DNA from 3 places in the Marinomonas vaga genome. Region 1 is predicted to be linked to each of the others. Evidence: predicted binding sites of a transcription regulator. Region 1 holds the regulator's gene; each other region holds the start of a gene.
The links. Region 1 encodes FliA, which starts transcription of late flagellar genes. Its sites were predicted from a motif close to CTAAAGTTNNNNNNNNNNCNGCCGATA; they were not measured.
Positions count from the first base shown of each region.

Region 2: a site for FliA is predicted at 1,498-1,524, ahead of ACZ5DR_RS08475 (flagellin N-terminal helical domain-containing protein). Genes of this name have one in related genera too.
Region 3: a site for FliA is predicted at 1,534-1,560, ahead of flgK (flagellar hook-associated protein FlgK). Genes of this name have one in related genera too.

Region 1 is NZ_AP043903.1:2,003,938-2,007,220, reverse strand. Features, by position in the region: gene ACZ5DR_RS09355 (protein phosphatase CheZ) at 1-396, opposite strand, end outside; gene ACZ5DR_RS09350 (chemotaxis response regulator CheY) at 405-785, opposite strand; gene ACZ5DR_RS09345 (RNA polymerase sigma factor FliA) at 843-1,586, opposite strand; gene flhF (flagellar biosynthesis protein FlhF) at 1,682-2,992, opposite strand; gene flhA (flagellar biosynthesis protein FlhA) at 3,122-3,283, opposite strand, start outside.
Region 2 is NZ_AP043903.1:1,832,864-1,836,146, forward strand. Features, by position in the region: gene ACZ5DR_RS08470 (HD-GYP domain-containing protein) at 1-1,402, shown strand, start outside; gene ACZ5DR_RS08475 (flagellin N-terminal helical domain-containing protein) at 1,607-2,470, shown strand; gene ACZ5DR_RS08480 (flagellin domain-containing protein) at 2,984-3,283, shown strand, end outside.
Region 3 is NZ_AP043903.1:1,827,901-1,831,183, forward strand. Features, by position in the region: gene ACZ5DR_RS08450 (flagellar basal body P-ring protein FlgI) at 1-506, shown strand, start outside; gene flgJ (flagellar assembly peptidoglycan hydrolase FlgJ) at 515-1,468, shown strand; gene flgK (flagellar hook-associated protein FlgK) at 1,609-3,283, shown strand, end outside.

The DNA of each region.
Region 1 (3,283 bases):
ACGGGCCTGATTCTGCAACTCGCTGGCAACAGGAACACTGCTATCAACCATGTCCATGGTCTTGTTAGCAGCTGAGCTGGTCATTTCAATAACATAGTTTAAGCGATCAGAAGCGTCCGTGATCTTAGACGTGGCTTCAGGGGAATCAACTGCGCCGCCGTTTTGCAACATCATTTCCATTGAGTCAATTTGGAAATCTCGAATCGCATCATGCAGGCTGCGGGTCAGGTAGCCCACTTCGTTGTAAAAGCTCTTGTGGCGGGCATCACTCAACTCTTGAATGATTTTGATCGCGCCACTGAAATCACCGACTTCAATTTTGTTAAGTAAATCTACTGCGCCATCTTTGACAACAGATTCGAATTCACCCAGCTTTGAATCGTTACGTTCAGACATGCAGACACCTACTTAGCAGAATCAATTCGTTCGAATATCTTCTCAATCTTTTCTTTTAACGCAACAGCGGTGAAAGGTTTCACCACGTAGCCATTTACCCCCGCTTGAGCGGCAGCAATGATCTGATCACGTTTGGCTTCAGCGGTTACCATTAGTACAGGAATCGTTTTGAGCTTGTCATCCGCACGCACAGCACGAAGCAGCTCAATCCCTGTCATTCCAGGCATGTTCCAGTCTGTTACCAAGAAGTCGATTGTGCCTGTCTGCAAAATTGGCAGAGCAGTCGTACCATCATCTGCTTCGACTGTATTGGTAAAGCCCAAATCCCTCAGCAGATTTTTGATGATACGTCTCATCGTTGAGAAATCATCAACAATCAGGATTTTCATATTTTTATCCAATGCAACCTCCACAACCCACAGGTAATGTCATAATTATCATAGCCTTTAATCTTGCCAATCACTCAGCCTAGCTCGCAGCCGCATAGCAGCTTGACTGTGAATCTGACTGACTCGTGATTCGCTGACACCAAGAACGGCACCAATTTCTTTTAAATTAAGCTCATCATTGTAGTAGAGCGATAACACTAGTTTTTCACGCTCTGGCAAACGATCAATCTCTTGTGCCAAATGACTCTGGAAGCCACTCTCTTCTACTAGATGATGAGGCTGGCCGGCATCACTATCAGACTCAATGTCTAATTCATGACCGCCATTTTCACTGTCTAACATTTCTTCGTAACTGAACAACTGGGTCGACATCGAGGAATGCACAATATCATGGTATTCGTCGATGCTTATTCCCATATGAGCAGCCACTTCTAAATCTGTTGCTTCGCGACCTGTCGCCGCTTCGATTTCGCGAATCGCGGTCGTGACAGCTCGACCATTTCGTCTTACTGAACGAGGCGCCCAATCGCTTTTACGCACCTCATCCATAATCGAACCACGAATCCTGATCCCAGCATAGGTTTCAAAGGATGCGCCTTTAGTCGATTCAAAACGTTTGTAGGCTTCAATCAACCCCATCATGCCCGCTTGCAGTAAATCGTCCACGTCTACATTGCTAGGTAAACGCGCTAACAAGTGGTAGGCAATTTTCTTTACCAAGTAGTCATACTGCTGCACGATCGAATCAATCGACAACGTTGCTTTCTTTGAGTATGTGCTGTAACCATCTTTGCGTTGCATACGATGCGCTATAACCTTGTGTCTGCCGCCTGTGAAGGCATGATCAAATGTACTATATAGTTATACATCACGCTCTGACAAATAACATAATTTTACTAACTCCCATACTTTAGTGACCCATATAGCTGGCCAAACTGCTCGGCGGTATATACAGCTCTACTGATTAAGTTATGGGCCCGCGCAGGTTCGATGTCATCAGGGATTCGCTGACCATCGGCCACGTACATGACGGGTAGTCCTTCCTCGATCACCACACTTATGGCTTCACCAAGGGAGGCTGACTCGTCCAGTTTACTCAAGACACAGCCATCAAGCTGCACTTGGGAATACACATCTACGACGGTTTTTAGTACTTGTCTTTGACTAGTACAAGGTAACACTAGCAGCTTTTTCAGATGGCCGCGGGCGCGCTTCATCATAGCGAGTTGACGCTCTAGGTTACGGTCGCGGGGATTCATACCTGCCGTATCCACTAGTACAAGGGAGTAATCTGAGTATTTGTCGAGCACTTCATTAAGGTCTGAATATTCATTTACCACTTCAACAGGCACGCCCAAAATCCGACCAAAAGTACGAAGCTGCTCATGGGCTGCGATACGGTAAGTATCAGTAGTCACCAGCGCAACACTCCCTGGACCGTGCTTTAAAACATATTGTGCGGCGATTTTACCAATGGAAGTGGTCTTGCCGACCCCTGTAGGCCCCATGAAAGCAATGCAGCCTCTAAAGGCATCACCGGAGTTTCTAACTGGGATGCAATCCGCAAGATACGATAAGGCTTTTTTCCAATCTTCCTCACGTCCGGTTAGCTGAAGATCAGAAGCAATTTTATCAATCACTCGTTCAGAGAGACCCAAGGTCACAAGTTGTTCTTGAAGCTTATTTCGCGGTGTCTTCGAGGTGCTTGGTCGAGGTGCAGCTTCTGTTGCCGTTTGGCTGCGCTCTAATAACTCACGTACTTGATGCAGCTCTTCTTCCATAGCACGAAGCTTTTCTTCGTCAGCCGTAGGCCGAGCATGGGTATGAGGCTTGACCGAAAGCGCTTCGTCGATAACAGGCTCTGGGTCATAAGGTGGCTGGTATGTGGGTTGACTAGGCGCCGGCGCTTCTTCAAAGACCTCGTAAGCATCACCTGAACGTTTGCGCCCAGCAGGCTCATTTGCCCCCTGAACATCCATATTGCGGGCCTGCTCAATACGCTCTTTGTAGGACTGGCTTGGTTGCGCTGATGCAGGCGGCTTTTCAGGTGCTCTATTACTTGAAGAAGGAGAAAAACTTGGCGGCACAGAACCATCATAATCAATGACAGTAACAATCTCGACTTCCCCTGATGGAAGCTTTTTATTGGACAAAATGACAGCGTCAGGCCCTACGGCGTCACGGATTTTCCGTATTGCCTTGTGCATATCAGGAGCTCGAAACCGCCTATACTGCATTTATATACCAGTCCTTTCAGTTTATTTTTGCATACAAATCCATAGCTTACCGGAAAGATTTTCATAAATATAGCGTGAAAATCAATGGTTTTCCTTGATTCATTGACCAATTACAGCGACAACCGTGACGCGCTTATGATCTGGCACTTCTTGATAGGAGAGAACTGACATATTCACTCCCCCGTAACGCATAAAACGGGCCAACATTGGACGAATAGGAGCAGACACAATCAAAATTGGTGCGTTACCCATAGCCTCTTG
Region 2 (3,283 bases), 170 kb from region 1:
AAAGCATCACATAGTAACCATCGCCATCCGCCAAGTGACCTTGGCAGAACTTAAACCCATTCTTAACAGTAAATTCTTACCCTTTGACCCTTACTTTCAAGTGGGGGATATGCATACCGCTGAGCGTGAGCGATTGTATGAAGCGGAAGAAAAGCTGCTGTTTATTTGTTGGTCCCTAGCCACCGGTAAATCCATCAAAGGCTTGAAGCGCCTTAAACCAGATTTTAACACCCGTGATTGGCGTGAAATGTATGTTGCGGGGCGCAGTCTGTATCAATTGTTTCGTCAGATTCTGAACGATAATACTCGCGAGTATGTGTTGGACTATAAGCAAGGCAACGTGGATGAAGATGGTCGTGTGAATCAACCTGCTTCTGTCTCTGTACCCCCAACACCGCACGGGGGTATTTCAGAGGCAACTTCTTCGGCGACTGGGGTGATTGCTCGGCCTGATCGAGCCCTCTCTATCGAGCCAACGCCATACACAAAAGAAATCCCGGTAGCGCTTCGCTTGATGACCCAGGGCACGGCTTTGATTCAGGAGCAAGTGGCCCTGTTACAGACTGGCAAAGCCCTAGACTACCCCAAATTAAGTGGTTTTGTGCAAAAGCTGATTGCTAGCCATGAGCGTAACCCCTATGCCTTATTGTCATTGCGACACAACAAATCTGAAGACGCTTATTTAGCACAGCATACCTTGGGGTGTGCTGTGCTGGCCTGTCATTTGGCTAAAGGGCTTGAGTTAGAGCCTCGTTATGTTGAAGTGATTAGTATCGCTGCTTTGCTGTTTGATATTGGTCGCTTCAAATTACCTGCTCCCATTGTTAACAAAGCAGGGAAGTTGTCTGAAGCAGAGTACTCCTTAATGCGCAAGCATGTGCACTTTGGTGAGGGCTTGTTACAAGTGACGCCCTCAATCCCAAAAGTGGTGTATCAAATGCTTTGGGATCACCATGAAAGAGTTGATGGCTCTGGCTATCCGAATGGTAAAGAAGGAGATGAGATCAGTGTTTATGGCAAAATAGGCGCAATTGTTGATGCCTATGACTCCATGACCTCAGAGCAGCCTTTTAAGCACTCCATTACGCCAAGTGGTGCCTTGCGTAAAATGTCTAAAGAATCTGGCTTGGCCTTTGATAAGAAGCTTCTTGAACTTTTCATCAAAAGCTTGGGAAGTGTTCCTGTTGGCTCTTGTGTAGAGCTTTCTAATGGCCGCTTAGGTTTTGTGCTGACCCTGAACAAACAGCTTAAACCTTCACTTGTTAGGCAAGTCTATAGCTTACCTACTAAGACCTTTATACCTGCTGCGGACATTCCTGTGGACCGCAATGAAGATGTGTCAATTTCTAAAATTATCCTGCCATCCGACTACGACCTTAGATTTGTCGATCATATTAGTTAAATTTAGCTAAAGAATCGTCTCTCCTGCCGATAAAAGTACTGTAAGCAAGTTGTGTTATTGGGTTCCAAAAAAGTTAAAAAAAATTGAAAAATTTATTAAAGCTTTTTCACAACCAGACGATAACTTAACTAAGCAAGGCGCAACCAAATAATCAATTAAATCAAAAGGTTGCCTAAGAAATTTTACGTTCTAGGAGAAATTATCATGGCTCTTTATGTAAACACTAATACGTCTTCATTGAATGCTCAAAACAACCTAATGAAGTCAGGTAGCACACTTGATACAGCGTACCAACGTCTGTCTTCAGGCTTGCGCATCAACTCTGCTGCAGACGATGCTGCGGGTCTACAAATTTCTAACCGTTTGACCTCACAAATCAACGGTTTGAACCAGGCTGTTCGTAACGCGAACGACGGTATCTCTCTAGCACAGACTGCTGAAGGTGCCTTGGATGAAACCACAAGTATGCTACAGCGTATGCGTACTCTAGCTATTCAGTCTGCTAACGGTTCGAACACTGATGAAGACCGTGTTGCACTGCAACAAGAGATGGCTCAGCTTTCAGAAGAAATTAACCGAGTGGCTGATACAACTACTTTTGGTGGTCAGAACCTACTAGATGGCTCTTACTCAGGTACTTTCCAAGTGGGTGCGGATGCAAACCAAACGATTTCATTTTCTTTGAGTTCATCTAACTCATCGGGTACTGCTGGTGCCGGTTTTGCTGTATCAGGTATGAACTCTGCTGGTTTAGCTGCGACAGATTTGTCTATTTCTTCAGCGGACAATGCTCAGAGTATGATTTCTATTCTCGATGGTATGATTGCTGCGGTGGACTCTAAGCGGGCCGAGTTGGGTGCGGTGCAAAACCGTTTTAGCTCAACAATTAACAACTTAAGCAACATTTCTGAAAACGTGTCTGCTGCCCGTTCACGTATTCGTGACACAGATTTCGCTGAAGAGACTGCTTCTTTAACGAGCGCTCAGATCCTACAGCAAGCTAGCTCAACTATCTTGGCTCAGGCAAACCAGCGTCCTCAAACAGCCTTGTCTTTACTAGGAGGCTAGGCATAAAAAAAGAGCGGCTGATCAGGCCGCTCATTACGAAGCAAATTTCGAATGCCGGAGGCAAGAGGTTTGGCGAAGGCATTCGAAACCTTTCTCGCTTCTTTCTCCTAGAAGTGATTTTAAGCCAAGTGTTAGCGCACTTGGCTTTTTTTGGCGAAGACTTGGCGGTCTTCGCTCTTTATTTGTACAGCAAACCACGTGCCAAATTTTTAAATCATCAGTATCGATAGAATTTCAAGGAAAGGTCATTGAAAGGGCATATTTGCGCTTTTTTTACGGCGGTAGAAGAAAAAATAAAAATAAAAAAACTTGTTTGATAACAATAGATTGCCGTATCTGGCGGAGAAATATTGCCGCTAAAGGAAAAAAAATTCAAAAAAAGCCTAAAGCTTTCGTAAAGGACGCCGTTACCTACAACAAGAGGTTTATGGTGCAAATGAGATTTGGCGATCTCGGCACTCATTAGAGGTTCTGCTTGGCGGCAGGCCACAAAGGCGAAACTAGGAGGCTATTATGGCTTTATATGTAAATACTAATACATCATCGTTGAACGCTCAGAACAACTTGATGAAATCAGGTTCCACACTTGATACAGCTTACCAGCGCTTGTCTTCTGGCTTGCGTATCAACTCTGCGGCAGATGATGCAGCGGGTCTTCAAATTTCTAACCGTTTGACTTCTCAGATCAACGGTTTGAACCAAGCAGTTCGTAACGCGAACGACGGTATTTCCTTGGCGCAAACAGCTGAAGGTGCCTTAGACGAAACGACAAGTATGCTTCAGCGTATGCGTACCCTTGCAGTTCAGTCTGCC
Region 3 (3,283 bases), 180 kb from region 1:
CGGCCAAGCAAGTGGTAGACACGATTAATGGTTTACTAGGGCCTGGGGTTGCCCAGTCACTGGATGCGACTTCTATTCGTGTGACGGCTCCACGTGATCCATCTCAGCGGGTTACTTTCCTATCCGTACTTGAGAATCTAGAGGTTGAATTAGGTCGTGAGCGGGCGAAGATTATTGTGAACTCGCGTACAGGTACCATTATTATTGGTCAGAATGTCACTGTGTCTCCTGCTGCGGTGACCCACGGCAGTTTGACTGTGACCATTATGGCGAATCCAGAGATTGGTCAGCCGGATTTGCCAAATGGGCAGCCCACTTTAGCGCCTCGTCAGGAAATTCAAACGGATGAGGACAGCGGACATATGTTTGTCTTTAACCCTGGTGCTTCACTTAATGATATTGTGAGAGCGGTTAACCAAGTAGGTGCTGCGCCAGGGGATGTGATGGCCATTTTAGAAGGCTTGAAACAGGCCGGTGCCTTGAACGCTGATGTGGTTGTGATTTAGGTTATCTTATGAGCCGGATAGACAATAATACCTTTTTCGCGGATTTTAACTCCCTCGCTAATTTGAAAACTCAGGCTCAAAAAGATCCTGATGCCGCGTTAAAGAAAGTTGCGCAAGAGTTCGAGGCAATTTTCATTAATATGCTATTTAAGAATATGCGTAGCGCCAATGAAACCATCGGTGGTGGTCTATTCGATAGCTCTCAAACTAAGCAATACACTGAAATGATGGATTCTCAGATGGCCCAGTCATTGGCTGGATCCGGGGGGATTGGCTTGGCTGATGCTTTGGTGCGGCAATTCCAAGGAAAGGGAAGTGGCAATAATAGTCCTGCCGATGCTCAAGAATCTGAAGCTGATTTCCTAACACGTCTGTCCACCTTAGATACGTCTCATATTCAAGCGGTGGCTAAAAAAGCCGCCCAAGAGTTAGCGGGGAATGTGTCCTTAGATAGCTCTTCTGAGACGGCCACATTAAGCGTTGATGATGTGGTGTTTTCTTCCCCTGATAGCTTTGTGGCGTCACTTTGGCCCCATGCCCAAAAAGCAGGTGAGCAGTTAGGGGTGGACCCGAAAGCCATCTTGGCACAGGCCGCCTTGGAAACAGGCTGGGGTAAGTACCCTATGGCTAAGGATGATGGCTCTCCAAGTTATAACATGTTTGGCATTAAGGCCGATCATCGTTGGGGAGGTGATCGAGCTTTGGTCAATACTTTGGAATTTCGTGGCGGCATTCCTAAACAAGAAAAAGCCTCATTCCGTGCCTACGATTCTTTTGCAGAAAGCTTTGCCGACTATGCGCAATTTTTGCAGTCCGGTGATCGGTATAAAAATGCCTTACAAGTCGGTGGCGATGCGGCAAGCTTTGCCGCTTCTTTGCAGCAAAGCGGCTATGCGACCGATCCTCAGTATGCTGAGAAAATCACTAATATCCTTTCTAGTAAATGGTTCAAATCCCTGTAAAACAATGGTTTAAGGGATATTTTGAACACCCTCTTGTAGGGCAGATCTGTACTTATTTTAAGTTGGTAAAGTAATTGCATTATCTGACGATAACAGAAGGGTAAGCCCTTCAGCTTTTTAGTTTTCACGAGGTTAGCGGAATGAGTTCCAGTCTTTATTCAATCGGTTTGTCAGGTTTGCAGTCGAGCACGGCACGCATCTCTACGACGGGTCAAAATACCGCTAACGTCGATACGGAAGGCTATAGCCGTCAATCTACTTCAACGGTGAGTGTTTCCGGTGGTGGTGTCCGTATTCAGGATACTGAGCGAGTGGTTAATCAGTATATTAACCAGCAACTTTGGTCAGATACCTCTACTTATAACTATTACGAAAGCTACCACTCCATGATGTCGAGTTTTGACGCCATCTTTGGGGAGGAGAGCGTTTCGATCTCGACTTATGTGGACAATGCCTTTAGTGCATTGCAAACAGCAAACAGCGACCCAACAGACAGTGCCGCTCGATCTAACGCTTATGCAAACTTAGATGAGTTGGTGGCTCAATATAATGAGCTGGCGGATTATATTTCGACCCAGAAAAATCTGGCTAACGAAGAAATCAACGATAGCATAGATACGATCAATAATTTGACGTCCCAGATCTCTGATCTGAACAGCCAGATCTACAAGTTGGAATCCTCTACGGGATCGACAGCTAATGAGCTCCGTGACACCCAAGAGCAATTAGTGAAAGAGCTGTCTGAGTACCTGGATGTCAAAGTGAAGTATGATGACAATGATTTGATGACAGTTAACTTGGCGTCAGGTCAGCCCCTTGTCTTACAAGGCAGTAGCAATGAGCTACGCTTATCATCTGACTCGAGTAATCCAGACAATGAACTAAGCATTAGTTTAGATTTTGGTAAATACGATGTTGGGGTGACTTCGGAAGATTTGGGGGGATCAGTGGGGGGCTTGATTTCCTTTAGGAATGAATTCGTAACCAGTGCCGAGCGCATGTTAGGTCAACAAGCTTTGGTTCTAGCTGACACCATGAACACCCAAAACCAGTTAGGCTTAGATGCAGATGGTGGTTATGGCATTAATTTGTTTTCCACCGGAGCAATTAATGTTACCCCTAACGCTAATAACAGCGATTCAGACCTGACCATTTCTGCACAGGTGACGTCAGGCTCCTCTGGGGATGTGACCACAGACACTTATGAAGTAGTCATGACGTCTGCCACGGCGTTTAAAGTGGTGACATACGATGTGTCTGGCAATATTACCGGTGAATCTGACAATGTGGATATTACTGGCAATACTGGACAGCCTTATGAAGTAGAGGGTTTAGGGGTGTCTATTACCCTTGATCCTGCGTCGTCATATGCATCAGGAGATAAATTTCAGTTTATTCCAACTAAGAATGCAGCATCGACTTTGGATCTGTCTGCTCGCTCTGGTGATGATTTAGCGTTGGCTGCGCCCATTGCGGTGTCTAGCAGTTCGTCTAATCTTTCTGATGTGGAAATAGCCATTTCCTCTATTACGAATACAGACCCGTCTTCGTCGGCTTTTGCCCAATCGGGAGGTTTGTATCCATCCGCACCTCAGACGTTAAATTTTACTGCCAGCGATGAGATGGAAGTGTTGGATGCTAACGGTAATGTGTTGGCAACTGTTACGGGTATTACTGATTATTCTAATCTGTTAGAGCAAGCAGGCTTAGCAGATGATGCAGGGTTTGATATTAGTTTGGACGGTACACCCACTGCAGGGGATACCTTCTCCATGAGCTTTAACGACTCTGGTGAGGCGGATAACTATAATGGTT